3 regions of the Candidatus Thiodiazotropha endoloripes genome follow, and region 2 is predicted to be linked to each of the others. Evidence: predicted binding sites of a transcription regulator. Region 2 holds the regulator's gene; each other region holds the start of a gene.
What was found. Region 2 encodes sigma-54, which starts transcription at its own class of promoters, with help from an activator protein. Its sites were predicted from a motif close to TGGCANGNTNCNTGCTT; they were not measured.
Positions count from the first base shown of each region.

Region 1: a site for sigma-54 is predicted at 5,737-5,753, ahead of flgB (flagellar basal body rod protein FlgB). Genes of this name have one in related genera too.
Region 3: a site for sigma-54 is predicted at 4,694-4,710, ahead of A3193_RS15540 (phenol hydroxylase subunit). Genes of this name have one in related genera too.

Region 1 covers NZ_LVJW01000003.1:509,244-519,250, reverse strand. The annotation lists gene A3193_RS02390 (PEP-CTERM sorting domain-containing protein) at 1-426, opposite strand, end outside; gene A3193_RS02385 (GlxA family transcriptional regulator) at 728-1,768, opposite strand; gene A3193_RS02380 (alpha/beta fold hydrolase) at 1,874-2,758, shown strand; gene flgE (flagellar hook protein FlgE) at 2,869-4,143, opposite strand; gene A3193_RS02370 (flagellar hook assembly protein FlgD) at 4,203-4,883, opposite strand; gene flgC (flagellar basal body rod protein FlgC) at 4,894-5,307, opposite strand; gene flgB (flagellar basal body rod protein FlgB) at 5,310-5,699, opposite strand; gene A3193_RS02355 (CheR family methyltransferase) at 5,959-6,792, opposite strand; gene A3193_RS02350 (chemotaxis protein CheV) at 6,830-7,747, opposite strand; gene flgA (flagellar basal body P-ring formation chaperone FlgA) at 7,895-8,608, shown strand; gene flgM (flagellar biosynthesis anti-sigma factor FlgM) at 8,712-9,026, shown strand; gene A3193_RS02335 (flagella synthesis protein FlgN) at 9,045-9,527, shown strand; gene A3193_RS02330 (hypothetical protein) at 9,654-10,007, shown strand, end outside.
Region 2 covers NZ_LVJW01000006.1:914,935-924,941, reverse strand. The annotation lists gene A3193_RS14845 (DUF885 family protein) at 1-263, shown strand, start outside; gene A3193_RS14840 (VOC family protein) at 260-676, shown strand; RNA gene A3193_RS14835 (RtT sRNA) at 840-967, opposite strand; RNA gene A3193_RS14830 (RtT sRNA) at 1,013-1,140, opposite strand; tRNA gene A3193_RS14825 (tRNA-Gln) at 1,186-1,259, opposite strand; gene rpsI (30S ribosomal protein S9) at 1,307-1,696, opposite strand; gene rplM (50S ribosomal protein L13) at 1,714-2,142, opposite strand; gene A3193_RS20595 (hypothetical protein) at 2,170-2,328, shown strand; gene A3193_RS14810 (calcium/sodium antiporter) at 2,688-3,659, shown strand; gene A3193_RS14805 (KpsF/GutQ family sugar-phosphate isomerase) at 3,706-4,689, shown strand; gene kdsC (3-deoxy-manno-octulosonate-8-phosphatase KdsC) at 4,781-5,302, shown strand; gene lptC (LPS export ABC transporter periplasmic protein LptC) at 5,299-5,862, shown strand; gene lptA (lipopolysaccharide transport periplasmic protein LptA) at 5,849-6,361, shown strand; gene lptB (LPS export ABC transporter ATP-binding protein) at 6,358-7,083, shown strand; gene A3193_RS14780 (RNA polymerase factor sigma-54) at 7,290-8,774, shown strand; gene hpf (ribosome hibernation-promoting factor, HPF/YfiA family) at 8,928-9,248, shown strand; gene ptsN (PTS IIA-like nitrogen regulatory protein PtsN) at 9,279-9,749, shown strand; gene hprK (HPr(Ser) kinase/phosphatase) at 9,749-10,007, shown strand, end outside.
Region 3 covers NZ_LVJW01000006.1:1,076,692-1,086,698, reverse strand. The annotation lists gene A3193_RS15555 (hypothetical protein) at 1-1,062, opposite strand, end outside; gene A3193_RS15550 (AEC family transporter) at 1,059-1,931, opposite strand; gene A3193_RS15545 (sigma-54-dependent Fis family transcriptional regulator) at 2,653-4,317, opposite strand; gene A3193_RS15540 (phenol hydroxylase subunit) at 4,779-5,030, shown strand; gene A3193_RS15535 (aromatic/alkene monooxygenase hydroxylase subunit beta) at 5,067-6,065, shown strand; gene A3193_RS15530 (MmoB/DmpM family protein) at 6,078-6,350, shown strand; gene A3193_RS15525 (aromatic/alkene/methane monooxygenase hydroxylase/oxygenase subunit alpha) at 6,619-8,142, shown strand; gene A3193_RS15520 (phenol hydroxylase subunit P4) at 8,214-8,582, shown strand; gene A3193_RS15515 (catechol 2,3-dioxygenase) at 8,669-9,589, shown strand; gene A3193_RS15510 (DUF2189 domain-containing protein) at 9,670-10,007, opposite strand, start outside.

The DNA.
Region 1 (10,007 bases), on a different contig from region 2:
GGCAAAATGATTCCACTGACCCGTAACATGATCGTCCACGAGCTGATCCAGAATAGTACCGCCGCTATCTTGCAAAGTTACTCGAAAGGCTTCCGAGCTATTCCGTCTTGCACGATAGGCAAAGCTGATGTCATACACTTCAGACAATACGGAGTCGAATGACTGATAAATAGTCCATGCGGTTCCATCGTAAGCGTGGGCATTCAATTCCCCATGCTGGCTGCCTTCGTAAGAATCAACACCCAGAAAGCCCGAGGCCCAGACTTCGATATTGTCGCCCTGCCAACCCCCTGTGGGATCCGAACCATAGGTCCATCCACTGGTAATGCCAGGTGACTCAAAACCACCGTTCACAATTAAATTACTGTGCGCAAAGCCACTTACGGTCAGCAGGCAAACTGCAGTAAGTATTTGAAATCTATTCATTCGAACATTACCTAAATATCGATTGCTCAATTCCAGTTATACACGCAAATATGCTGCCATTATTTATAACTCACTGTATTTACAGGCAACACCACATAATAATAGGAAATAATTTACTAAATTGGATCAATTTTTGACGATACATCATTTTAGTGTAAAAAAATCCGACAATTAACGAATGTCATCAATCATCCCTATTCACAACACCTTAGCGCTCAGATCCAGTGAGTTCAGATATGTCAATCAGTGTTAACAGAGAATCACCTTTCCTAACCAATTGCTTGAGCCGGAAACCATCCAGTCAGTCAGTCTTTCGGGATCTGTGCAACGGGGACGCTCTTCCAATCTGGCGTCTGCTCCTAAAACGTTTTCGATATTCACCCATGGTCATGCCGATACTACGTTTGAACAGACGCCTGAACGAGCTGATGTCCGTGTAACCGACACTGTTGGCGACGCTTTCGTGTGACTTGCCTGTACTCTCAAGCAGCCACTTTGCCCGGTCGATCCTTAGGCTTTGCAAACAGGCATTCGGCCCCTGACCCGTTGCGCTTTTAAATCGCCGGATCAGTGTCCGATCACTGACATTCAAGTATGCGGCGAGTTCAGGAACCTGTTGCGGATCACTCAGATTCTTCTGCATCAGTTCATGAGCCCTGGTAACCACCGGGTCATCATATTTACGCACGCTGCTGACGCGAAAAGCTGCCTGCGAGTGTCGACTGCTGTCGAGCAACAGGTAACGGGCCGTCAAATGGGCAACCCGGTGATTGCTGAAACGTCGAATCACTTCCAGCATCAAGTCCTGATAGGAGGTGGAAGCACCGGCACTGAGAATGGAATCCGCGGCCACCAGCAACTCACTACTCTCCAGCCGGACATCCGGATATCGGGCCGCAAACAGACCTTCCACGGGCCAGCCAGTGGTGGCTTGCTTGTCCTTTAGTAAACCGGCTTCAGCAACGAAAAAACTGCCGGTGCAACTGCTGGTGATCAGGCTCTTCCCGGCAGCGCGCTTGGTCAGCCAGTTGACCAGCGGCCGGTTGTTTTCAAGGATGCTGACCAGGCGGGTTTCATCGATGACTGACATTCCGGGTATGTAGACCACATCCACAGGGCGTATTCCCTTTAAGCTGCAATCCACCGCCTGCAGCATGCCATTGCCGGTTTTTACCGGCAGGCCTGACACGGAAACCACTTTCCACTCATAACGGGGCAGTTGCTGTTTGCCCATCGCCTCACTGATTCTGTTGGCCGCGTAGAGCATATCGATGGAACCGGCGATGGCTGAGGCCATGCACTCTTCTATCACTACGATGGCGACGGAAACGGTCGTTTTCATGTTGGCGAATATGGCATTAAAAATGTCATTTATGACTCTTACTGACAACCTAGTCCAAGACTATATTTTTTTCAACACCGGTAATCTGCCCTGAGGAGAACGAAGATGCCCCTATCGACCGCACAAGCCATATCCGCACCAGACAAACGCAAAAACGGGCCCAAACACACACCGATTCAGTTCGCGTTCTCCGCCCTGACAGGGGTCTCTCCCTATCTGGCCGGACGATTGGCCACCTTCTTCTGGTATCGCACCCAGCATCGTCCCGTAACAGTTGATGAGCAACGGGTATTGGAACGGGCTACTACTGAAGTCAGAAAATTTGCTAACAAGTCAGTCTGCATCTATCGATGGGGCAAGGGTGCACCTGTGCTGCTTACGCATGGGTGGAACGGCAATGCCGGACAGATGACCTTGCTGGTGGAGGCGCTGGTGGCTCGGGGCTTCCAGGTCACCGCATTTGATGCGCCAGGACATGGTCACTCTTCTGGTAATAGCACGGACATCCTTGAAATCAGCGACTTAATCACTCAACTGCTGCAAGAGTCCGGCGAAGATACGGCCGTAGTCGCCCACTCCTTTGGCGGCATGTGCGCCATGCACGCAATCGCAAATGGTGCGCGTGCGAACTCTGTAGTCTGTATTTCACCACCTAGGGATGTCACCACCCTATTGCAGCAGTTTATCAAAATCCTGAGAATGGACAGTGCCGTAGTCAATCAGCTGAAACACCGACTTGAGATGCGATTTGGTGAAGCGATGTGGTCCAGGCTTTCCATGCAGGAGTGGGTCAGTGCTGCCGATATTCCTGGCTTGATCATTCATGACTCGCGGGATCGATACATCCCTGTCTCCAACGGCAGAGCGGTACACACCGCCTGGAAGAACAGTGAACTCCAGATAACCAGAGGGCTCGGCCACATGCGCATTCTGCAGAGTACCGAGGTTATCACCTGCATCGAGCGCTTCCTGACCAAATCCAGTCAGTGAATCAAGGCGTGGAGATAGCCAGGGTGTTGGGGGGGGGGGTAAAAGGTGATCGGGCGTAGGGTGCGGTATGCCGCACCCTACGAACCTTGATAGTCAATCAGAAGTTATCACTATCTGATATTGATAACGGTCTGTGTTACTGCATCCGCTGTGGTGATCACCTGGGCATTCGCCTGGAAGTTGCGTTGTGCCGTGATCAGATTAACCAGTTGCTTGGCCAGATCCACATTGGAGTTCTCCAAGGCACCGGACTGGATCAATCCATAACTGCTGGTTCCGGCCTCACCGATCTGTACATCCCCCGAGGCGAAGGATTCCGCCCAACTGGTATCACCGATCTGGCGCAGCCCCTGATTATTCGAGAAACGGGCCAGGGCGATTTTACCCAAGGGCTCGGATTGACCGTTGGTGAAACGGGCGAATACCACACCGGAATCGTCCACATCCACACCACTCAATCGTCCAGAGGTAAATCCATCCTGAGAGAGCTCGTTTACGGCAAATCCAGAACCAAATTGGGAGGTGGAGCTGTAGTTAAAGGTCAGACCGCTGATGTCAGCCGCACCACCACCCGGGTTGAAATCGTCGATCAACACATTACCCAGAGCATCCACATCACCGGTACTGACGGCCAGTGAGCCGGTATCGCTGAACTGGACATCGGCAAACGCATTACCACCCACAGTGACATTGCTACCATCCACGAAGGTGAAGGCGTTCCACTGATTGTCCGCCACTTTGACATAGAACATGGTTGCGGTATGCGCTGTTCCCAGTGAGTCATAGATGGTGGTTGCAGTTGAGTGGTTGTAACTCAAAGGATCGGGTGGAAAGGTAAAGGTCGGCGCTGTTGGATCCAGGGTTACGGCAGGCGGTTGCTCGGAAGCACTCAGATTCAGGGTTGCCTCGATGCTGGATGTGGTTTGCGGTGTACCCGAAACCACCGGCAGGTTGAGGTCGACGGTTGAACCGGTGTTGAACAGACTGCCAGTTGTGCCGATACGTGGAAAAATCTGTAACCTGGCGCCGGTCTGATCAACCACGTTACCGTCACGATCCACGGAGAATGCCCCTGCCCTGGTATAGGCGCGATCACCAGCCGAGTCTTCCATTACGAAGAAGCCCTCACCATTGATTGCCATATCGAGATTGTTGGAGGTGAACTCGGTACTGCCCTGAGAGAACTGCTGGGCAACCCGGGTCACCCTTACACCACGACCTGGCACCGAACTGCTCACATCGCTGATCGAGTTGGCATAGATATCCGCAAACTCGGCGCGGGACTGTTTAAAACCAACGGTACTGGCGTTTGCGATATTGTGTCCGGTAACTTCCAGGTCGGTGGAAGCTGCATCCAGACCACTCAGTGCGATACGAAATGCCATCTTTTTTCTCCTGTCTATTCACTGAATGGACACCGCCCATCCAATCTAAAAACCTTTATTTATTGAATCTGTACCACGTCATTCATGGAGACCTGACCCAGGCCATCCAGATTGAGCTGGATACCACCTGAACCACCCAGATTGACGCTCTCCACCTGAGCCGATACCAGCACCGTGGGCGCCATCTCCGCGTCATCGACGCTGGCGGTAGCACTGATCTGATAATAACCGTCACCCGCATAGTGGCCGGCATCGTCATAGCCGTCCCAACTGAAGGAGAGGTTACCCGCCTCATGGGTGCCAAGCGGCAGCTCACGCACCAGTTCGCCGGCACTGTTGGTAACCCGAAGGGTGATGTTGCTGGCCGAGGCCGGCAGTACCAGACTCCCCTGGACGGTCTCACCTTCGTTCAACACACCCACATTGCTTTCAACCAGCACATCCCGACCCACCAGACTGGCCGCCTGCAGAGCCTGGTTGGAGGTCAAGGCGCCACGTAGATCATTAAACGAGTCATTCAGATCCCCAATCCCGGATACGGTGGCAAATTGAGAGACCTGGGTGGCCATCTCGGAGTTCTCCATCGGCTTGAAAGGGTCCTGATGGGTCAGCTCGGTGACCAATAGATTCATGAAGTCCTCCAGACCGAGCTGTCCCTGTTCGGACTGATTGGTCTCTGGCTCTCTGACCAGGCCAATGTCTTCATATTGGTTGTATGCGGAAACGATGCCGGTTGTCATAACGGTCTCCTTATTGACCCATGCGTAGGGTGGCAAGCAACAACTGCTTGGCGGAGTTCGCCACTTCCACGTTGCTTTGATAGGAACGGGAGGCTGAGAGCATGTTAGCCATCTCTTCAACCATATTGACGTTGGAACGGAAGATATAACCCTCTTCATTGGCCAGCGGATGATCCGGTGCATGCTCCTGAATCAGCGGTGCATCGCTCTCCACCACACCGGCCATGCGAACCCCATGGGCAACCGCATCCGGATTGAACTGATCGAGCATGGTTTGAAACACCGGCTGTCTGGCACGATAGGTCTCACCGAGGCTGCTGCTGACCGCATCTGCGTTGGCCATGTTGCTGGCCACCAGATTCATACGCAGCGTCTGAGCGCTCATGCCGGTTGCTGCGGTATCAAAGATCTTAAAGATGGACATGACTATTCACCCTTCAGCGCTTTGCGAAGACCACTGATCTTGCTGTTGACGAAATTGAGACTGGTCTGATATTCGATGGCATTGGTACCGAAGGCCGCATGCTCACGCTCACTATCCACCGTGTTGCCATCCAGTGAAGGCTGACTGGGCACCCGATAGAGCAGCTGTGCCGGTGGCACGGTTCCTGATTCCGCCTGGATATGACCGCTGTTGGTGGTTGCCATGCGCATGCCATCGCCCATCTGCTGTTGCAACATCGCTTTGAAATCGATATCCCTCGCCTTGTAATTCGGAGTGTCGGCATTGGCCAGATTGGCGGAAAGAATCTCCGCTCTCTGGGAGCGCAGAACCAGGGCCCGCTCATGTATGCCGAAGAGGTTGTCGAAGTCCATCAGATGCTCCACTGGATGAAATTACTCACAGAGCAAGTAGCAGGGAGCATGCCAATCACTTTAAACGGCTGAAAAAGCAGGTGATTGCTGTATTGAATGAGTGTGCGTGCAGCCTACCGACCTGTGCAACGGCAAGCGACTGCCGCAGAACGGCAAGCTTTGCCGTTGGCTTGATGATCCGGACAGGATGAAAACGCCTGGCTTGAGATTGACAGGAAGGGGCCTGCCAAAGACGACGATAGCCTTAGGCCTGTTGAGACTACCCTTTCAGTCGGTAGGAGATGCCCCCATGCCCCACTTTCATCTCGAAACGATTGGTCAGTTGATTGATCGATTCGGTGGAACCGAGAAACAGATAACCACCGGGATTGAGGATATCCGCCATCCGCTCAACGATGTCTTTTTTCAGATCGTTTGAGAAATAGATCAGTACGTTACGGCAGAAGATCACATCAAAGCGACCCATGGTGTGGAAGCTGTCGGCCAGATTCATCGGCTTGAAACTGACCCGCCGCTTGATCTCCGGCTTCACTTCCAGGCAATCCCCTTTCGGATTGAAAAAGCGCTGCCGCTGTTCCTGGGTCAATCCCCGTTCAACCGCAAGACCGCAATAGACACCCGCCCGGGCTTCATCGAGGATCTTGCTGGAGATGTCGGTGGCTTGAATCTGAACCTGTCGGCCCCGCCCCTTTGCAGCCTGGTACTCATCGGCAATCATGCTGATGTTGTAGGGTTCCTGGCCACTGGAACAGGCGGCGGACCAGATTCGGATGGAGCCGCCCATCTGCTGATTAAGATCCGGCAGGATGGTCTCCTTGAGCAGGATATAGTGTCCGATATCGCGAAACCAGAAGGTCTCATTGGTGGTCATGGCATCGATGACCTTTACCTTCAGGCGTGAGTGTATGGGGGATTTGATCTGCTTCAGCAGTTCACCAAGGGAGGCAATACCAGCCTCTTTCATGACACTGCTCAAACGACTCGAGACCAGGTACTCCTTGCCGTTTCCCAGCAGAATACCGCAGGCCTGCTGGAGAAAATCCTTAAATGCATCATAGTCAGCAGACGAAATGGCCGCGTTTCGATTGTACATGATAGAAATTTTTATTTTACGCCTAGATATTTAATTTTTAAGAAATTTCTTTCATTCGTTTGGTTACGGTACCAACCAGCTCATCGGGCATGAACTTGGCAAGAAACTGATTCGCTCCTACCTTCTTCACCATACTCTCATTAAACACACCACTCAGTGAAGAGTGAAGGATTACATACAGATCGGAAAGCTTGGGATTATCACGAATGGCGCTCACCAGGGAGTACCCATCCATTTTCGGCATTTCGATATCCGAGATGACCATGGCCAGCCAATCACTCACCTTACCCTCTTCCGACCAGGCCTCAAGGTGCGTCAGGGCGTCTCTGCCATCCTTCGCCAGAATGGTTTCAAGTCCGATCTCTTCAAGCACCTTTTTGATCTGATTGCGGGCCACCATGGAGTCATCCACCACCAGTACCTTGTAGGCCTCAAGATCAGCCCCTTCGGTATCGATCGGTATGGTGATCTCTTCATCGATACCCAGCACCTCACTCAGCACCTTCTCAACATCGATGATCTCAACCAGGGTCCCCTCAATCTCGGTAACCGCTGTCATATAGCTGTTGCGGCCCACCCCCTGCGGTGGCGGCAGTATATCTTCCCAATGGGTGTTGACGATACGCTCCACACTGCCCACCAGAAATGCCAGCAGACGACGATTGTATTCCGTGATGATGATGAAATAGTCGGTGGCATTACCCATTTTGGGTCCGCCAATGGCATGACACAGGTCCATCACCGGGATGTTATTCCCCCTCAGCGAGGCCACACCACGGATATTCTCATGGGCACTCGGCAATGCCGTCAGAGGAGGACACTGCACAACCTCCTTCACTTTGAACACATTAATGCCAAAAACCTGACGCCCCGCAAGACGAAACAGCAAGAGCTCAAGACGATTTTGTCCGGCCAGTTTTGTCCTTTGGTCAACACTGTCTAACATTGACGCCATGGTTTGCCACCTTAAATATGCAGATTTTGCTGAAATACAGTAATAAGTATGGCGGCGTGTCAGCGTTGACCTTTAGGCCCACTTCAACAGCCGACTTTTTCGGCACATTGTTTGCATTATTACAATGGAACAGCTTGGAGAATCCGAATGATCAACCCTTTCACGCTTGGCTGTACGCTGCTACTGGGACTGCTGCTATCCGGCAGTTTATCGGGCCAGCCACTGAACAGCGAACACCACGCCCACCAGGCGATTGCCGAGGCTGCTAAAAATTACCTGGAGACGACGCTGGTCCAGGATACGGCGGGGGCGACAGTGAAAGTCACCCCATTGGACCACCGCCTCAAACTGGCCCGTTGTGAAGCGCCGCTGGAGGCATACAGTCCACCGGGCGGGGTCAAACTCGGCCGTACAACCGTAGGAGTACGCTGTCAGACACCCAGCCCCTGGTCGATCTACATCTCTGCCAATGTCTCGATCGAGGCACCGGTGGTGGTTGCGGTTCGCGACCTGCCCCGGGGACAGGCGATCACCAACGAGGATCTGAAGATCAAAGTCTCAGATACCAGTCATCTGCTGAGAGGCTATTTCGAGACCACCGAAGAAGTTGCAGGTCAGACTTCGAAGCGCACCATTCGCCGCGGCCAGGTGGTCACACCATCCATGCTGGTGGTGAGAAAAACGGTCAAACGCGGCGACCCGGTTACCATTGTGGCCGGTGCCGGAGGCATCCAGGTACGGATGCAGGGCAAGGCCATGAAGCAGGGTAACCCGGGGGATCTGATAACGGTCATGAACACCAAATCGAAAAAAAAGGTAGAGGCAAGAGTGGTATCAAAAGGTTTGGTGATGGTCGACTGAGGTATACAATCCACATATCAAGATGTAAAAAAACTGAAATCATGATTGGAATAATCACTGCCCATGGCAGAATAGTCCAGATCCAGGTAACTGAGGTATCGCGATGCCCATTCAAATCAACAGTCTTTCAAGCCGTAGTCTGAAAGGTACGGGAAAAAGTGGCAAAGCAAAAGGCAGCGGCAAGGCGCAAGGTGGCAAAGGGGCTACTGCTACTTCTACCACAGGAGGAGGCGACAGCCTCAATATCACTGGAGACGCGGGCAAACTTCAGGAGCTCGAAGGACGCATTGCCAATATGCCGATTGTCGATGCGCAGAAAGTTGAAGCCGTGCAGCAGGCACTGGCCAATGGCAGCTTTACCATCGACCCCCAGACCTGTGCCGACAAAATGTTGGCCATGGAACTTTCACTGCACTAAGGCCTACTCACACTGATCATGATCAATCCACAACAGCAGATGAGCTTCGTCAGAATCGTACAGACAGAAACGGAACTTACTCAGCAGCTGCTCAACCTGCTGCGCCAGGAGTTTGAACTGCTGAAATCCCCGCCTTCAAAAAAGCTGGAAGAGCTGCTGGCACAAAAGCAACAGCAGCTGCAGCAGATTGAACAGAGCGCCATACAGCACAACCAACTGCTCGCTTCCCTGGGTTTTACCCCGGACCGTAAAGGAACAGAGGCGTTCATTCAGCAATCTCCGGACAATGCGCAGCTGCAGGAGCAGTGGAATAAGTTCACATCCCTGCTTGAGGCGTGCCAGAAGCAGAATGAGATCAACGGCGGAGCCGTACAGCTCAACCAGCATCAGGTTGCCCACGCCCTGGATGTTCTGAGAGGATTTGCAAACAGCGACAAGACCTATGGCCCAGGAGGAGAATCCAGGCCGACCAGCAGCTCCAAATCCCTGGGAAAGGCCTAAAATATTGCACTCGCCTGGTGCGGCGTATAAAGTACACTCTATTAGTAAGTTTTTATGGATGTCACCAGGGAATGATAGGACGGTCTGCCCGCTCGTGGCCGTTTCACATCAAGTGATTGAACAGTGATGATGACAAAACACAATCTCTACCGCCTGCTCACTCTTTTCGCCCTTCTGCTGATCATATCCGATGCCTTTGCCATTGAGCTGAGGCACAGGTTCACTCTCACCGGCTCCGGTGGTGAAACCGGGAGCGGTTATTTCACCTGGGATGATACGGTAGTCGCTGATGGTAATCCGCTGCCCCTGGGGAACCTGGTTTCCGGCTCTGTGACCATCACCGGCGGCGCCACCCCAGGTGGTTCACAAACCTTCCTGCTGGCAGACTGGACCAATGTAATCTTCATCAACACACCCAATTTCGCCGGTGATTTGAACATTGCCGGCAACAACGGTGTCGCCACACTGACAACCCTGGTC
Region 2 (10,007 bases):
AGCCCCTCTCGGATATTCCCTGTTGGGCTGAAGTCAGCCTGACGGCCATCTCCAGACGGCCGACTGATGCCTTCATGGCACTGCTCGGTGCCGATCTGATCGAGCAACTCTCCAAACACTATCTTGAACAGAACTCCGGGGCCTCGATCAGAGACCTGCATGAGCAGTTGCTGGCCCATGGGGCTGTTGCCCTGCCGCTGGTGGTGAAACGGGCACTGGGGCAGCAGCAGTGGGATCAGGCACTGAGTGAGGTGTTGTCGTGAAAAGACCGGGGAATCATATGGGGATGCGCCACGTGGCGCTGAATGTCAGGGATATGGCGAGCAGTGAGCACTTCTATGTGGAGCTGCTGGGGATGGGGGTCGAGTGGCGCCCGGATCCGGACAATCTCTATCTCAGCTCCGGGCCGGACAATCTTGCTCTGCACAAGACCGCCGCAGAGCAGTTCGATGAGGCGGCCCAGCGCCTCGATCACATCGGTTTCTTTCTGGCCACCCCGGAAGCGGTGGATGAGTGGTTTGAGTTCCTCAAGGCAGATGGGGTGAGAATGCGAAATGAACCCCGTACTCACCGGGACGGAGCGAGAAGTTTCTACTGCTACGACCCGGATGGTGTGGTCGTGCAGGTCATCTATCATCCACCGGTGGTGGTCTATGAGACTGAGAATCGGAGCTGATTTCCCAGTGCGGCCTTCCATTCCTCGCCCCTTCGGGGTCAGCTGAAGCTGATCGCCCTCGCTATGCTCGGTCGTCGAACCTCTGATCGGTTCAAATCCTCCATCCGGGGTGGTTTTAGCAAGCACTAAAAAAGCCCACACGATGGTGGGCTTTTCTTAGCGTTGGCTGGGGATGGAGGATTACTCGGCCAGTGGCCTCGCCCCTTCGGGGTCAGCTGAAGCTGATCGCCCTCGCTATGCTCGGTCGTCGAACCTCTGATCGGTTCAAATCCTCCATCCGGGGTGGTTTTAGCAAGCACTAAAAAAGCCCACACGATGGTGGGCTTTTCTTAGCGTTGGCTGGGGATGGAGGATTACTCGGCCAGTGGCCTCGCCCCTTCGGGGTCAGCTGAAGCTGATCGCCCTCGCTATGCTCGGTCGTCGAACCTCTGATCGGTTCAAATCCTCCATCCGGGGTGGTTTTAGCAAGCACTAAAAAAGCCCACACGATGGTGGGCTTTTCTTAGCGTTGGCTGGGGATGGAGGATTCGAACCTCCACATACGGAGTCAGAGTCCGTTGTCCTGCCATTAGACGAATCCCCAGTTGCAGACCTGGTGCAGGACGAAATCGTCCGCAACACAAGCCAGACTTAACGTTTGGAGAATTGAGGACGCTTACGGGCTTTGTGCAGACCGACTTTCTTACGCTCTACCGCACGGGCATCGCGGGTCAGAAAGCCTGATTTGCGCAGCACGCCATGCAGTGACTCGTCATAGGCGTCCAGTGCACGGGAGATACCGTGACGGATGGCGCCGGCCTGACCGGTGGTGCCGCCACCTCTGACCGTGACTTTGATGTCAACCTTGCCGAGGGTCTCGGTGGACTCCAGTGGCTGACGTACCACCATGCGGGCGGTTTCGCGACCGAAGTATTCGTCGAGCGGACGGTTGTTGACGGTGATGTTGCCGCTGCCGGTGGTCAGAAAGACTCGTGCAGTGGAACTCTTACGGCGTCCGGTTGTGATATGGGTGTCTGCCATGGTCTTAAACTCTTGCTTTAGATTTCCAGGGGCTGAGGTTGCTGGGCCTGATGGCTGTGCTCAGGGCCGGCGAAGACGCGCAGCTTCTTGAACATGACGCGCCCCAGTGGGTTTTTCGGCATCATGCCTTTGACTGCATGCTCGATTGCACGTTCAGGTGCCTTCTGCAGCAGCTTGTCCAGGCTGATGGATTTCATGTTGCCGACATAACCCGTGTGGTGGTGGTACATCTTGTCGGACATTTTGTTGCCGGTAACCCGAATCTTCTCTGCGTTGACCACGACGATGTAATCGCCGGTATCCACGTGAGGTGTATATTCCGGTTTATGCTTGCCGCGCAGACGTCGTGCAATCTCTGTGGACAGACGACCCAGGGTCTTGTCTGTAGCATCCACAAGGTACCAATTGCGGCGAACCTCAGCCGGCTTTGCGCTTAAAGTAGTCATCCGATGTCGCTCCAATGGAGAACTATTGTGCTTCGAAAAAGACGGCGGATAATACATGATCCCATGGGTTGGCACAAGGACTATTTCATTATCCTGGAAACCCGGGGTGCCCAGTTTGCCGCCAGGCAAAAAAAAAGCGCAACAGAGGTTGTTGCGCTGAATGAATATACCACCAAAGGAGGATAACTGAAACATAATGTATCAGTATGTTGGAATTATCTAATATACCGATATAATTGTCAAGCATCTTGTATTGGCTTTCTGCTATCATCTCAACCCTTTGATTATTTTCTTGTTGGCGCTATCGGCATGCCACCGGCTATCGATTGGTCTGCGGGTGAATGCCGATAACACTGTTTGGTAAATGGAGTAAAAGCACCAGGGTCTGTTATCACCAATCCAATTGGCCCTGTTGTGTTTGAAATAGAGCGCCAACCGAAGCGCGAGGAGAGAGAAGTTTGGTGATTCCAAGAGAACGACGAGTAGCCCCGTGTTGCGCTGTTTCCGGCGCAAGCCTATGGATAGGTGAGGAAAGGCCCTAGTTCATGTTGCTGTACAGTCTTTCCATTCTATTGGGTCTGGTCGTACTGGTTTGGAGCGCAGACCGGTTTATCAGCGGTGCCGCGGCATTGGCTGACAATCTGGGCGTATCTCCCATGCTGATCGGCCTTACCGTGGTTGGGTTCGGTACCTCAGCTCCGGAAGTGCTGGTCTCCGTGATGGCGGCTGTGAACGGCAATCCGGGGTTAGCGATCGGTAATGCGGTTGGTTCGAATATCGCCAACATCGGCCTGATTCTCGGGGTAACCGCCCTGGTGATCCCCCTCTCTGTCCACTCCAGCGTGCTGAAACGGGAGTATCCGATTCTGCTTGGCGTGACGGTAATCTGTATTCTGCTGATGCTGGATGGGGAGCTGGGTCTGCTGGATGGCGGGATATTACTTGTCTTGCTGGTCGGGGTGTTCGGTTGGATGATCTATACCGCCAAAACCGGTGAGGCTGACCCGATTGCCGGGGAGTACGATGCCGAGATCCCCCATGATGTGCCGACCCGTAAAGCGCTGATGCTTTTAACTGGCGGACTGGTTCTGCTGCTGATCAGTTCCAGGGTGCTGGTCTGGGGGGCAACCAATGTGGCTGTCGAGCTCGGTGTCAGCGATGTGGTGATCGGTCTGACGATTGTCGCGATCGGCACCAGCCTGCCGGAACTCGCCGCCAGTATCACCAGTGCGATGAAGGGTGAGGATGATATCGCCATCGGCAATGTGATCGGTTCAAACCTATATAATATGTTGGCTGTTCTGAGTATTCCCGGCCTGGTGGCGCCTGGCGCATTCTCCCCCTTTGTGCTGACGCGGGATCTGCCGGTGATGTTCGGTCTGACACTGTTCCTTTTCCTGATGGGCTACGGTTTTGGTAAACCGGGGCGGATCAATCGAATTGAGGGATTGGGGCTTCTGCTCTGTTTTATCGGCTACCAGTCCTGGCTGTTCTACTCGGTGGTGTTACCTCTTTGAGATGTCAAATCAAACCGTACATACTGTTCAGATGAAAAGATCCCCGATGCCCACCGAACAAGAGACGGCCCAGATGATCGAGCTGGGTCAGGCTGTCATTGAGACGGAGGCTGCGGCCGTCATGGCGCTGATTCCCCGACTGGGGGCTGGATTCGCCCAGGCATGCCACTATCTGCTCCATTGCCGTGGACGGATTGTGGTGATTGGCATGGGGAAATCCGGACATATCGGCAACAAGTTGGCGGCCACTCTGGCGAGTACCGGCAGTCCCGCTTTTTTTGTCCACCCCGGTGAAGCCAGTCACGGGGATCTGGGTATGATCACCCCGGACGATGTGGTACTCGCCCTGTCGAATTCCGGGGAGACCGGCGAACTGCTGGTGATTCTGCCGTTGCTCAAGCGGCTCGGTGTGCCACTGATTGCGATGACCGGTAAAGCCCACTCCACCCTGGCCAAAGAGTCGGAAGTGCATATCGATGTGAGTGTCGATAAGGAGGCCTGTCCTCTTGGCTTGGCGCCGACTTCCAGTACCACGGCCGCGCTGGTGATGGGGGATGCGCTGGCGGTTGCTCTGTTGCAAGCCAGGGGATTCACAGCCAAGGACTTTGCCCTCTCCCATCCAGGTGGCTCGCTGGGTCGGCGTCTGCTACTGCATGTGGGTGACATCATGCATAGCGGAGAAGCGCTGCCATCCGTCAGCCAGGATGCCAGCCTGCATGAGGCATTGGAGGTGATGTCTGTGAAAGGCCTGGGAATGACGGCGGTGGTCGATCAGCAGGGGCAGTTGGTCGGTGTCTATACCGACGGGGATCTACGCCGCACCCTGAACCGGCCGATCGATATCCACAAGATGCGCGTCGCAGAGGTCATGACTAAGGGGTGTAAACAGGTTCCACCGGAGATGCTGGCGGCTGAAGCATTGCAGATGATGGAAGAGAATAAAATCAACGGCCTGCTGGTTGTGGATGGGGAACGACGCCTGGTCGGCGCGTTCAATATGCATGACCTGCTGAGGGCTGGTGTTATGTAGTGAGATTCATCTGGCGACCGAATGGCTTGCTTTTAGCCACCGGGATTATAGATAACGCCACAGAATAAAAATTAAACATTAGGGGGGCAAAATGCAGGATATTCATGATAAGGCCAGAGCGGTCAAACTAGTGATCTTTGATGTTGACGGTGTACTGACCGATGGTGGACTTTTTCTGGGTGACGATGGTCAGGAGTATAAAGCCTTCCATTCCAGGGATGGGCATGGCATGAAAATGTTGCAGTACACCGGTGTGGTGATCGGCATTATCACCGGCCGTACTTCTGAAGTGGTGAGATTGCGTATGGAGAGTCTGGGTGTTGAGTATGTCTATCAGGGCAAGCTGGAGAAACTGCCTGCCTATGAAGAGTTGAAACAGAAGCTTGGCTTGTCGGATGATCAGATCGCCTATGTGGGCGATGATGTGGTGGACCTGCCGATCATGCGCCGGGTGGGATTGGCGATCGCTGTGCAGGACGCCCATCCGTTCGTGGTGCAGCATGCCCACTGGCAGACCCCTCATGGCGGTGGGCGGGGCGCCGCTAGAGATGTGTGTGAAATGATCATGCAGGCTCAGGATACCTTGCAGTCAAGCCTGGAACACTATCTTTGAACAGGCGCCTGCTCGGTCTATTGTTGATGTTTGCACTGGTATTGAGTTTGGCCTGGTGGGTTAACGAGTTGCAACGGCCGGAGATCAAAAGGCCTGAGATTGCTAGGGATACCCCTGATACCTATGCCGTCAACCTGCTGGTAAAACAGTATGATGACGATGGGCAGTTGTTACAGATTCTGCGAACCCCCAGAATGACCCATTATGAGAAGCGCGGTATCACTGAGCTCTCTCAACCGGTGGTGCAACGATTCAGGTCTGATCAACCTCCCTGGAGAATGTGGGGTGAAAATGGCCTGGCCGACCATCGTCAGGAGACACTGTTTCTTCCGGGCCAAGTGATAATCGAACGTGATGGGAAAGCTGAGTTTGCACCTTACCGGATTGAGACCGAGGATCTGACAATCCATGCAGAGGCGTCCTATGCCGAGACCGCTGAGGCAGTCAGAATCAACAGTGGTGTGGATTGGCTGTCGGCGATCGGCATGCAGATCTGGTTTGATGAACCGTCACGCTTGAAGCTGCTCGGTCAGGTACGAGGGCACTATGAATTTGAATAAAGGCAGGGGGTTGATCTGTAGTCTGCTGATGGCAGTTGCGATACCTGCCTGGGGGCTTGAGAGCGACCGCAATCAACCGATGTCGCTTGAAGCGGATAGTCTCTCCATCAACGAGTCCAGCGGCGTCAGTCTCTATGAGGGCAATGTGACTATCGTCCAGGGCAGTATGAAGTTGTGGGCGGATCGTCTCTGGGTTCACAGGTCAGCCGGCAAAACCGAAAAGATAGTCAGTGAGGGGCAGCCGACAAGATTCAGTCAATTGCCTGAGGTCGATGGCGTTGAGGTTCATGGTCAGGCGCAGCGTATTGAGATCCATCTGAATCGGAATGAGATGTTACTGATCGACGATGCCCTGCTCGAGCAGGGGGGGAACAGCTTCCGCAATGACCGCATCGTCTATAACCGGGCCAATGCACAGGTCAGAGCTGGCAGCAGTGTCCAGGGTAAACAGCGGGTGCAGGTGGTGATTGAGCCCCAAACCGGGAAAACTGAACCGTGAGTCAGTTGCAGGCTGTCGATCTGCAGAAGCAGTACTACAAGCGTAGAGTGGTGGATGGCGTCTCACTGAACCTCAACAGCGGGGAAGTGGTGGGGTTGCTGGGGCCCAACGGTGCCGGCAAGACCACCAGCTTCTATATGATTGTCGGCCTGGTGCAGGCGGATCAGGGGCGGATCTATCTGGATGGGGAGGAGCTGACTGATCAGGCGATGCACAAGCGGGCCCGTCTGGGTATCGGTTACCTGGCCCAGGAGCCCTCCATCTTCAGGCGATTGACGGTGGCGCAGAATATTCTGGCGATACTGGAACATCGCAAAGAGCTGGGTAGCCAGGCACGTAAGGCCCGATGTGACCAGTTGCTGACGGAGTTCGGTATCGAGCATCTGCGGGAGAGCATGGCGATGAGTCTCTCCGGTGGCGAGCGGCGCCGACTGGAGATTGCCCGGGCCCTCTCCATGGAGCCCGCCTTCATTTTGCTCGATGAGCCCTTTGCCGGGGTCGATCCGATTGCCGTGATCGATATCAAAAAGATCATCCAGCATCTGAAATCCTTAAAGATTGGGATCCTGATAACCGATCATAATGTCAGGGAGACACTCGATATATGCGACCGGGCCTACATCATCAACAGTGGTAAAGTGCTGGCGGAGGGAACCACCGAGGAGATCCTCGGCAACCAGGAGGTGCGCAGTGTCTACCTGGGTGAAAATTTTACGATGTGAGTCTATAACACTGTTTTTTAATGGATTAAACAGGCAGCGGCAGGCGCGCTGAAGGCGGTCTCAATCAGTATGGAATAAGTTGGAGTGTGGTGTGAACCCAGGAGAATCGACCCAGTGAAGAAGAATCTTTCCGTAGGCGGCTATTTTTAGCTAAAATGAGAATAAAGACATACAAATAACATACCAGGTTTAAAGATATCTCTGCTATGAAGCAGGCTCTACAGCTCCGACTCGGACAACATCTCACCATGACTCCTCAATTGCAGCAGGCAATCCGCCTGTTGCAGCTCTCTGCGCTCGACCTGAGCCAGGAGGTTCAGGAGGTGCTTGAGACCAACCCGATGCTTGAGGGCGAGGAGGAGTTCAGCACTCAGCTGCAGAAAGAGGGAGATGCCCAGGAGGCTGGTGAACAGACCCGGGAGAGCAAGGAAGTCGAGGGGTCGAATGACATCAATAACGAGCGGGAGATTCAGACCGACAGCAGCCAGCTGACCGAGGATCTGCCGGTGGACAGTGAATGGACCGATGTCTACGACAGTTACCTGCCGCCGGCCAGCAGCGGCGGAGATGCCGCAGACCATGACTATCTGGTACAGCGTAGCGGCGCTGTAACCCTGCATGACCATCTGGTCTGGCAGATGACCCTGACCCCTTTCACCGAACAGGATATCGTGATAGCCACCACCCTGATCGACAGTATCGATGAGGATGGTTACTTCAAAGGCGACCTGCAGGATATTCTGAGTTCGCTGAATGATGAGGAAGCGACCCTGGAGGATGTCGAGGCGGTACTGCATCGGATTCAGGCATTCGATCCACCGGGTGTCGGAGCCCAGGGCGCCCAGGACTGCCTGCTGATTCAGCTTCGTCAATTGGCGGAAGAGACCCCCTATCGGGATCAGGCGATAAAACTCTGCCGGGATCACTTCAATCTGCTCTCCGCCCAGGATCAGAATCAGATCATACGTCGCATGAAGGTGGATCAGCAGGAGCTCGCTGCCATCATGCAGCTGATCCGGACCCTGAATCCCCATCCGGGCACGGCAATCGCAAAAAGTGAGCCTGAATATGTGATTCCGGATGTCTTCGTCAGCAAGCGCAACAACCGCTGGGTTGTGGAGCTGAATGGGGAGGTTACCCCCAAGCTTCGGGTCAACAATGACTACGCCAGCCTGATCCGGCGGGCGGATCAGAGCGATGACAACACCTTTCTTAAGAACCATCTGCAGGAGGCGCGCTGGTTCATTAAAAGCCTGATGAGCCGTAATGAGACTATTCTGCGTGTTGCGAGTAAGATTGTTGAATATCAGCGGGGCTTTTTTGAGCATGGCGAGGAGGCTATGAAGCCGCTGGTATTGAGGGATATTGCCGAGGCACTGGAGATGCATGAATCGACCATTTCCCGGGTGACGACCCAGAAATATATGCATACCCCCCGGGGCACGCTGGAGTTCAAGTATTTCTTCTCCAGCCACGTCAACACCAGTGCCGGCGGGGAGTGCTCCTCCACCGCGATTCGAGCACTGATTAAAAAATTGATTGCCGCTGAAAACACAAGCAAACCGCTCAGCGACAACAAGATCGCCGCCATCCTATCGGAACAGGGCATCAAAGTGGCCCGCCGAACGGTGGCAAAGTATCGTGAATCGATGAGCATACCGCCGTCGAATGAGCGTAAACGACTGATGTAGGTGAATTGATCTACCGCTCAGGATGTCTATGAAAACAGGGGTTGTGGTTCCAGCCGAATCCGGCCTCATGGTCAGCCTGATCGATGGTTTCGGGAATCGATTCAGCGAGTCGGTCAGAGTGATGAGCCAACTCATCTAAGACAGGAGATAATTATGCAAATAAGCGTTACCGGTCATCATGTGGAAGTAACCGATGCCTTGAAAAGCTATGTAGATAATAAATTCGAACGTCTTGAGCGGCATTTTGATAATGTAATCAATGTGCATGTCATCTTGAGCGTTGAGAAGCTGAGGCAGAAGGCGGAAGCCACCATGCAAGTGAACGGTGCCAGCGTATTCGCTGATTCAGTGCAGGAAGATATGTATGCCGCCATTGATGGCTTGACTGACAAGTTGGACAGGCAGGTGATTAAACACAAAGAAAAGATGCAGAGTCATCGCGCCGGTAGCGGTGTGAAGTATGCAGTTGAGTAACTTTCGATAGATTGAACTGGCGAGGTCTCCATGTTTCCCGACGGATTTCTGCTTGAGGAACGTCTCGGCTGCGGTGTGGAGGCAGCCAGTAAAAAACGCGCCCTTGAGCAGCTTGGTCAGAGATTGGCCGATGCTGCTCCCGGGCTGTCACAGGATATTGTGTTCGATGCATTGCTTGAGAGGGAGCGACTCGGCAGTACCGGACTGGGCAAAGGAATTGCGCTACCCCATGCGCGCATGTCTCAGGTCACACAGGCCACCGCAGCGTTCATTCAGATGCCCAATGGTGTCGATTTCGACGCCATAGACAGTCAGCCGGTCGATCTGGCGTTCGCCATGCTGGTACCGGAACAGGCCACAGACGAACATCTTCAGCTGCTGGCGAAGTTGGCCAGAATGTTCGATGACCCCCCCTTTTGTACCGCACTGCGTGAGGCGGAAACAACGCAGCAACTGTTTCAGTTGATCAAGCAGCGAGAAACCATAACCTCATCAGATTGATGCCATCCAACTACACCATTCGCGATCTTTTCGACGAATTTGCCAGTGAACTTGAGCTCAGCTGGGATGGTGAGGGTGGTGAAGGAAATATCCTTCTGGACAGTGAGTCCCCGGACGGACAACAACCGGTAGGTCCACTTAACCTGATACGTCCGAACCAGATACAGGTGGTTGGCCCTCCGGAACAGCAGCATCTGCTGTATGGTGGCGATACCGGCTACCTGGAGTCTCTGAAAACCCTGTTCGACTCTTCCCCGC
Region 3 (10,007 bases), 160 kb from region 2:
TGGCGCCAGCAGTGTTCCCAGGGCCGCAATGTTGATCACCGGGTGGACGCCCAGAATCGAGGTCGTGACCATGAACAGTAGCACCAGCGAAGCTTCGGTTCCGCTGAACTGATCAAAAGGAAGCCAACCGCCAAAGACGGCGAAGACCGCATTCAGACCGGCGGCCATGACGCCGGCGGCAAGAAACAGGGTAAGTTCATTCTGCATGCCGGGAAGATCCGTGGTGATATGTTGCCGTGCCCTGGTTCGGGGTTGCGGATGGCGCAGAAAGAGAACGGCCAGCGATAATCCGGGCGCCAGCAAAGCGATGATCCCCAGGATATGCCAGTCACTGTGCCACTGGTTCAGCAACAGCACGCAGATGGCCAGAATACCGGGTAGTAACAGTGCCTCCGGGTGCATTGGATAGCCGGTGAATTGCTGGTTGTGCTGACACCCCAGGGCTGTGAACAGCAGGGCGCAGAGGGCCAGGGGTATACCCATCAACCAGATCTGCGGTAGAGACGCCCCGGGGGCATAGGTCAAAGCGGCCGCCATGGCGGCGAAGAAGGGAGACCAGAACGCCGCTGCGGTAAAACCGCGAGTCAGTATTACGGTTTGTGCCCGATTGAGTCGTCCCTTTCGGCTGATCCGATCACCCATGATGAAGACCGATGAGAGATTGATCACGGCACCGAACAGGTGAACCCCGAGCAGGGTCGACCAGACCGCCCGTCTTCCGGATGGCAGGCGCTCTCCAGCCAGGGTGTCGGGTCGGGTGATCAGTCGTAGAAAGCTGACCGCGGCCAGCATACTCAGCAGCAGTGCGTTGCCCGACAGCATCATCCGCCAGTCCGGTTGGATCCGGTGGATAAGTCCCCAGCCGATACCGACTGCACCAACAGCCATCAGAATCAGAATTTGCCTTCTGGACTGGGGAGAGATGTCCGCTATCAGCAGCAATCCGGCACCCCAGGTGAGTAGGCCGGTTACGGTTTTTGGGAGTACTGGCGTCAGTGTATGGACCACCGCTGCAACGATTGCGGCTGAAAGCAGCCAGCCAGCCGCTGCGCGACGATTCACAGGATGAAGACCAGAGCGAGGGGGATCACCGCCAGACTGGCGAGATTACCGAAAGCCACCATCGCAGCCACTTCCTCTGCCGCACCTTGATAACGTTCCGCAAGCAGAAAATTCATCACCGCCGGGGGCAATACAGAGAACAGCAGCAGGATTTTGCCCATCTGTTCGGAGGGCTCTAGCAGTGCAATGGCGGCGATGGCACTGATCACGCCGGTGGCCGGACAGAGCAGGGCGCCGGCCAGTCCGGCCCGCCAGTGGCTGAGATCCACATGGATCAAGCGGACCCCCAGGGCGACCAGCATCAATGGAATCGCCACCTGGGAGATCATCTCCAGGCCCGGCAACAGGATTGCCGGGGTATGCCAGTCGCCGATATGGGCGGTAATGCCGGCCAGCGTTGCAAGAAAGACCGGATTCTTCAGCAGGATCATGGGGTGCAGGCGACCACTGACCAGCCAGATGCCGAGGCTGAAATGGAGACTGGTGGAGACCACGAAGGCAACCACCGCAAAGGGCAGCATCTCCTCACCAAAGGCCAGCGCCGCCAGCGGCAGGCCCAGGTTGCCTGAGTTGTTGAACATCATGGGGGGAAGAATCACCCGTGATCGGAAATTCAGCAGCCGGGCCAAAGGCCAGCTGAGCAGTCCGGAGCCCAGCACGATGACCACGGTGCCAAGGGCGATGGAGCGCCACTCAGGGGAGTCGGGTATCTTCTCCGACAGGACATAGAACAGCAGTGCCGGCACAAACAGATTCATGTTGATGCGATTGGCCGAGTCCATATCGCTGCCGTTGAGCCGGCCATAGAGGTAGCCGAGCAGGGCAATGCCAAATACAGGCAGGGTGACTTCGAGTATCTGGCTGAACATTTAGGCTATCTCGTTAAGATTCAGGCACGCTTCTGTGCTGTTGCAATCGGGAAGGGCAAACCGTTCTTGCACCTCTGTTGTTTTGGCTGGTTGAACCAGTCCTGCCACTCTGACCCATGCCTATTCATGTCTGGAATAAATGCATTATGGCGATGTACCCAGAATGATCACGTTGTTGTGCTATGGCTCACCCTTCGATTAAAAAACCAATAATCAAGTCTGTCGCCACTCGTTATTGCCCTCGTATCCGATACTCCCTGTTTCGCCCTCCTGGGCGAGTCACTTTTCTTTTGCGCCAAAAGATAAAGTAACCAAAAGAAAGGGCTCCCAGCCGTCACGCCCCTACGGGTCAGCTGCGATGCTTGGCAGCAACCGGCGTGCCTGAAACTCGCTGCGCTCAAACAGTCAGGCTCGCTGATCGGTTTTTGCCTGCGCTTCTCGCTCGTGCCGGGACGGGAACAAGAGGAGATGGCATCGGAGTTCTGAATATTATCGATCTCATTGCTAATCCTTGAAAGGACGCGGCAGCACAAATTGATTAACTGCTTTTCCTCGCCCTTCGTGCATCTCTTCTATCTCGTTCGTGGTTGGGTGTTCTTGCAATCGAAGAAGACAAGCTGGAATGACGAGTGTTGCATATGGCCGCCAAGGTTTATCAGACACATCACGTAGCATTTGTGTTGACTCGTGTTCATTGGCAGACATAAAAAACGAAATATGTCTAATCCCCATCCCGTTTCTTCAGGCGGTAGGCCAGTTGCGGGCGGGTCATGCCGAGCAGTCTGGCGGCCTGGCTGAGATTGCCGTTGGCCTTCTCCACGGCGGACTCCAGGATCAGTGTCTCGACGGCCTCCATGCTGCCGGATTGATCCAGCACCTGTGCAACCAGCGAGTCCAACGGCAGGGGTTCCTGTGGGTTGGTGGGCATGATGCTGGGTGCATCCTTACTCATGTTGAGACAGGGGAATAGATCCTTGAGATCGATGGCCTGACCATTCGGCACGATGATCACACCCCGCTCGATCATGTTTTCCAGTTCACGGATGTTGCCCGGCCAGTTGTAATCGTACAGGGATTGCAGTGCGGGCTCAGTCACCCCGCTGACCCGTTTGCCGTGTCTGGCGGTGTACTTTTCCAGAAAGCGCACAACCAGCAGCTCGATGTCATCCTTACGCTCTCTCAGCGGTGGAATGATCACCGGGTAGATGTTCAGGCGATAGTAGAGATCGGAGCGGAAGCGTCCTTCAGCGACCGCCTCCTGCAGATCCACATTGGTGGCGGCAATCACCCGTACATCCACCTTGCGGGTTCTGGTGTCACCCACACGCTCGATCTCCCCCTCCTGTAAAACCCGCAGCAGCTTGGCCTGGGCGTTCATCGAAAGATCGCCGACCTCATCGAGGAACAGGGTCCCGCCATGAGCCCGTTCGAAGCGTCCGGGGCGGGATTGCAGTGCGCCGGTATAGGCCCCTTTCTCCACGCCGAACAGCTCGGATTCGATCAGCTCTTCCGGGATGGTGGTGCAGTTGATGGCGACGAAGGGGTTTTTCTCCTGGGGACTGATGCTGTGCAGTGCCCGGGCGAACATCTCCTTGCCCACCCCGGTCTCACCGAGCAGCAGCACCGTGACATGACTCTCCGCCACTTTACGCAGCATGTCACAGGCATCCTTGAAGGCCTGGGAGCTGCCTACCATATCGCCGATGCCGGTCTGCTCCTGCAGGGAGTCCCGGAGGTGGCTTACTTCATCCTGCAGTGCCAGCAGCTGCTCCGCCATGGGATCCGGGCGGTAGTGACGTCGCTCTTCGTCCGCATCCTCCCACTCCTCGATCGGCTTGCCGATGATGCGGCAGTGTTTATCCCCTTTGGCGTGACACTCTACTTCCCGGTAGGCGATGAAGCGTCCCATGATCTCGCTGGTGTAGCCTGAGGCATAACCGATCTGTGTCCAGCAGACCGGCTCCGGATGGATGCCGAAAAGCTTCAGATGCTCCGAAGCTTCATGGGAGTTCTCCCACAGGAACTCCCCATAGAAGTGGCGTTGGCGGATATCGATATCGATCTTGATCGGTTTAACATGCACTACTCCTTCCAGAGTATGCAGTCTCGGCCCCATCAGCAGCAGGTCCTCGTCATTGGACTCCGGCAGCAGTTTGCGGGCCAGGTCCGCATCCTTGGCCCCGGATGCATAACCCATGCGGGTCAGTACGCCCCGTGCCCGGTCGTGGCCCAGGGTGTCCATCAACTCTTTTCGCAGGGCCCCCATGGCGTGGGTATGCATCAATACCATGCGGTGGTCGTTGAGCAGGATCTGTCCCGCGTCGAAAGTCAGGTGCAGGTTCCGCTCTTCCATTGGAAGACCGGAGATACTCAATTGAGATGACATCTATCCTCCGCCCCGCCTGTCCTGATCTCCGGGGAGTTGCAGTTGGTAACTAAAAAATCATCCCTGCGAGCGTATGGCTTCTATTTGTGTTTGTTGGAAACTCGATGGCTTCCCCCAGACGCTCCTATTTTTATAGTGTCTACTGGGATTTTAATCAAATAATAAATTTTCAGGCTGTTTGTGGCAGGTTGAGCATATTTGACAGGGTCAAGGCGCTCCGATTGTGCGCCTGCAGCATGTTTTACTGCCTGGCGTTGTATGATTTGATGAAATTCGTCAAATGATCAAATGATTTTGACTGTATCATCAATTTTTTTCCTGCTCTGAATCGAGCGTAAGAGAGTGAATGGTATAAAAATCAATCACTTACCAACTTTGGCATAGCTTCTGCAATCCCCTTGTGACCAGAAATTGAGAGAGACCGTTTTAGAGGTCTCCATTTGAGAGAACAGGAGGATGTCATGCGGGAATATGTCCCGAAAATTGGCCAGGCCTACATCAGAGTCACCGGTGAACGGCTCGGCAAGTTCGTCGAGTTCGAGTTCTCAATCGATGATGAGGACCTGACGGTTGAGCTGATCCTCCCCCACGAAGCTTTCAAGATCTTCTGCGACAAGCACCAGGCCAGGCTGGTCCGCAGTGCCGATGAGATCGGTACTGCGGAGGGTCAGACCAAACGCCCCGGTCTCTACCGGGAGTCGCCAAGCCTTTAGTGGAAGGTCCGCTATCCCAGGAGGATTAGAGCAACCATGAGTATCGATATCAAAACCATGAACGTGGAGCCCAAGCGCCACACCTTCGCCCATGTGGCAAGGCGTCTTGGTTCAGACGCCCCGGCCTCCCGTTATGAAGAGGGGGTTTACGATCTGCAAGCCACCACCCATTTTCACTATCGTCCCCTGTGGGGGCCGGAGCACTGGCACTTCGATGAGGGCCGTACCCAAATCAAGATGTCCGACTGGTACAAGTTCAAGGATCCCCGTCAGTACTACTACGGTACCTACACCATCGCCCGGGCCAACATGCATCAGACCACCGATCGCAACTTCGCCTTTGAAGAGAAGCGGGAGATGTTGGCCAACATCGATCCTGAATGGCGGGAGATGATCGTCAACTATCTGATCCCGCTGCGCCACTATGAGTGGGGTGCCAATATGAATGCCTGTTCGATCAGCGATGCAGGTTATGGCACCGCCATCACCTCGGCGGCGATCTTCACCGCCGGTGATCGTCTGGGTATCGCGCAGATCCTCTCCCGTATCGGTATCTCTCTGGGCAATGGCACAGGCGATCTGCTCAACGATGCGAAAGCCCAGTGGATGGATGGTCCGGCCTGGCAGGGCGTACGTAAGAGTGTTGAGGACAGCCTGGTGTTGAAGGATTGGTTCGAGGCGCTGGTGGCCCAGTTCCTGGTGATGGATGGGCTGGTCTATCCCCTGGTCTACAACCACTTCGATAACCAGGGCCAGAAGCATGGTGCGGCGGCGATCTCGATACTCTGCGAGTTCATGGTCGACTGGAGTGCGGAGCACAACCGTTGGGTCGACGCGGTGATTAAAGTTGCAGCCAAAGAGTCGGATGAGAACCAGGCGTTGCTCTCCAAATGGTATGGCCAGTGGCGGGATGAGGCCCATAAGGCCTTACAGCCCCTGGCTGCTATGGTGCTGGGTGACGGTGCCGATAGCGCCCTCGCCGATGTGAAAGAACAACTTGATAAGCGGGCCGGCAAACTCGGCTTGAGCGTTTAACAGGAGACCGAGATGGCTGGCATCGTATCCATAACCCTGCAAAACAATGATGAAGCTCGTCCCGTGATCGAGTCGATTCTGGAAGATAACCCCAGCGCCAACGCCAACTACATGCCCGGTGCAGTCAAGATCGACTGTCCGGAGCGCCTGGTGGTCAAGGCTGAGTCCGTATCCGAACGCATCGGTCGCGACTGGGATCCACAGGAGATCCATCTCACCATCGTATCCATGGGCGGCAGCCTGGATGAGGACGATGAAGAGCTGGTCCTCTCCTGGGGCGCTTAACCCGAATGTTTCACCCGGCCGCTTCTAATTCAAATTAACTCATGGTTTTTGAAAATGATTTTTTCAGATATCAGTAAACCACTATGTGTTACCGGCAATTGCTGAACGCGCTCTCGCACCGTTCTCGACGTGCAGCTGCGGTATTTGCTCAATCATCAATAGCTCAGGCTATTGATTCAATCGCAAATCCACAACTGAACGCCGAGAACGGCACGATCATCGCGTTCCCGGATAAAAACATTCGGGTTAACACCGGAGGAGCTATCCAATGACACCCCCACGCAAGAAAAAAATGAACCTGAAACAGCGCTATGCGCTGATGACCCGAGGCCTGGACTGGGAGACCAGTTACCAGAAGATGGATGATGTATTTCCCTACGATACCTTCGAAGGGATCAAGATCACCGATTGGTCGAAATGGGAAGACCCATTCCGCCTGACCATGGATGCCTACTGGAAATACCAGGGCGAGAAGGAGCGCAAACTCTATGCGGTACTCGACTCCTTCGCCCAGAACAATGGCCAGCTCGGCATCTCCGACGCCCGCTATGTGAATGCGATCAAGCTGTTTCTCACCGGTGTGACACCGCTGGAGTATCAGGCGCATCGCCATTTTGCCCATCTGGGTCGGCATATCCGCGGCGCCGGTCCCCGGGTGGCGGCACAGATGCAGTCCCTGGATGAGCTGCGTCATGCGCAGACCCAAATTCACACCATCAGCCACTACAACAAGTACTTCGATGGTTTTGCTGAATTCCCCCACATGCACGATCGGGTCTGGTATCTGTCGGTGCCGAAGTCCTTCTTCGACGATGCCTGTACCGCTGGTCCCTTCGAGTTCTTCACAGCGATCTCTTTCGCATTCGAATATGTGCTGACCAACCTGCTGTTTGTGCCCTTCATGTCCGGCGCCGCCTATAACGGCGACCTGGCCACGGTGACCTTCGGCTTCTCGGCTCAGTCCGATGAGGCGCGTCACATGACCCTGGGCATCGAGGTGATCAAGTTCATGCTGGAACAGCACCCGGACAATCTGCCGATCGTGCAGAAGTGGGTGGACAAATGGTTCTGGCGCGGCCACAAGATGCTGGGACTGGTGGCGATGATGATGGACTACATGCTGCCGAAACGGATCATGTCCTGGAAGGAGGCCTGGGAGATCTACTTCACCGAAGCGGGGGGTGCGCTGTTTGAAGATCTATCCCGCTACGGTCTGCGGGTTCCCAAGTATGCGGATATCGCCACCGAAGAGGCGGAACACATCTCCCATCAGAACTGGGCGATCTTTTATCAATATACCCAGGCGGCGGGTTTCCATACCTGGTTGCCGACCGATGAAGAGATGGCCTGGTTGTCGGAGAAATATCCCAACACCTTCGACAAATACTACCGTCCTCGCTTCGAGATGTGGCGGGAGATGGAGGCCAAGGGTGAACGTTTCTACAACAACGCCCTGCCGCAGCTCTGCCAGACCTGCCAGATCCCCATGGGTTACACCGAGCCCGGTGATCCCACCAAGATCGGATTCCGCAGTACCGAATACAAGGGCGAACGCTACCACTTCTGTTCCGATGGTTGTAAGGACATCTTCGAGAACGAGCCGGAGAAGTTTGCCCAGGCCTGGCTGCCTGTGCACCAGATTTTCCAAGGCAATTGCGGCGGAGCGGATCTGGGCGATGTATTGAAGTGGTATCACATGGATAACGGTACCGACAACCTGGACTACAGCGGCTCGCCGGATCAACAGCAGTGGGATGCCTGGCAGGCTGCACGTAAGAAAGTGGCCGGTTAAGGCCTTAATTCACCCACCATCGGTTCGTGATGGCGGGTGGTACCAACGAGATCAAGAGAGAGGAGGTTTAGATGGCTGTTGTAGCGCTTAAACCCGGTTACGAAGAAGCGGTTGATATCCGCGACAGACATGAAAATTTTCACGGCAACCAGGTGGTCTACCTGCACTGGGAGGAGCATCTGAGCTTCTGTTCGGCGATCGCTTTTCCATTGCCCCCGGAGATGCCTTTCGGTGCGCTGATTGAAGAGCTGATACCCACCTATTACGGCATGCACCCAGACTATCAGTCGGTCAACTGGGAGCAGGTGGAGTGGAAGATCGACGGCAAACCGTCAACACCCGATATGAGTAAAAGCCTGGCGGAGAACGGGGTCGGACACAAGTCGCTGATCTGTTTCCATACCCCTGGGCTTAACGGTTATCGGGGTTCTTGTTCATAACGAAAAACCGGCAACAGCAGACCGGTTGGATTGAATGTTTTTATACCGGCCGCAGCAAGATGCGGCGACTATAGGAGGTTTCACTGATGGCTATTAAAGGTGTTTTGCGCCCGGGACATGTATCCCTGCGTGTGCTCGATCTGGACGAATCCCTGGTCCACTACAAAGAGCGGCTCGGCTTGCTCGAGACCGACCGGGATGACCAGGGGCGGGTCTACCTGAAGGGCTGGGATGAGCAGGATTGGTTTTCGGTAGTGTTGCGGGAAGCGGACTCCACCGGCATGGATTTTATGGGTTTCAAAGTCGACAGCAGCGAAACCATGAATGAGCTTGAACAGAAACTGAAGGATTTCGGATGCAATGTGGAGCGCATTCCCGCGGGTGAACTTAATCACTGTGGTGAACGGGTCCGTTTCGATTCACCCACCGGTCACATGTTCGAGCTCTATGCGGACAAGGATGTGAAAGGTACCGATATGGGACGGGTCAATCCGGAACCCTGGCCGGATAATCTGAAAGGCATGCAGGTGCAGCGGTTCGACCACTGTCTGCTGTATGGCGATGATCTGGACGGTAGTGTCAAACTGTTCAAAGAGGTCTTGGGTTTTGATGAGACAGAAAAGGTCGTGGATGGTGATCTGCAACTTGCCTCATTTCTTACCTGTGGCATGAAGGCACACGATCTGGCTATCATCCGGCATGAGGAGAAGGGCAAGTTGCATCACGCCTCATTTCTGCTCGGCTCCTGGGAGGAGGTATTGCGTGCCGCCGATATCATCGGTAAGCACAAAATCTCCATCGATATCGGTCCAACCCGTCATGGGATTACCCGGGGTCGTACCATCTACTTTTTCGATCCCTCCGGAAACCGTAACGAAGTCTTTCACGGCTCCTACGACTGGTACCCGGATCATGAGCCGATCACCTGGACCGCCGATGAACTGGGCGGTGCGATCTTCTACCATGATCAGAAACTGAATGAGCGATTCCTCACAGTGGTCACGTAAGCGGCCACTGATCTGGCATAAGACAACAAGGCAGGGTGTCTACACCCTGCCGATTTGTCTTTGCGCCATTCAGTGTTTTATCAGGAAGGCGGTACCAAAGCCCGATAGGCATGCCAGCTGGCATGTCCGATCAGCGGCAGGGCGATCAATAAACCGATGTAGTAGGTGACCAGCCCGATTCCAACGATCAATACAATCATAAATGCCCACAGCATCATGGCCGGCATGTTCTTCAGTACCGATTTGACGCTCAGACGGATGGCGGTAAAGCCATCGATCTTGCGGTCAATCAGTATGGGTACGGTAATCACACTGATCATGTAGGCCCACCAGGCAAAGAAAAAGCCCACCATGATACTGGCAATGGTGAAGATCCGGCCTTTTTCCGAGAGGAAAACATTTTCAAAAAAGTTGTCCA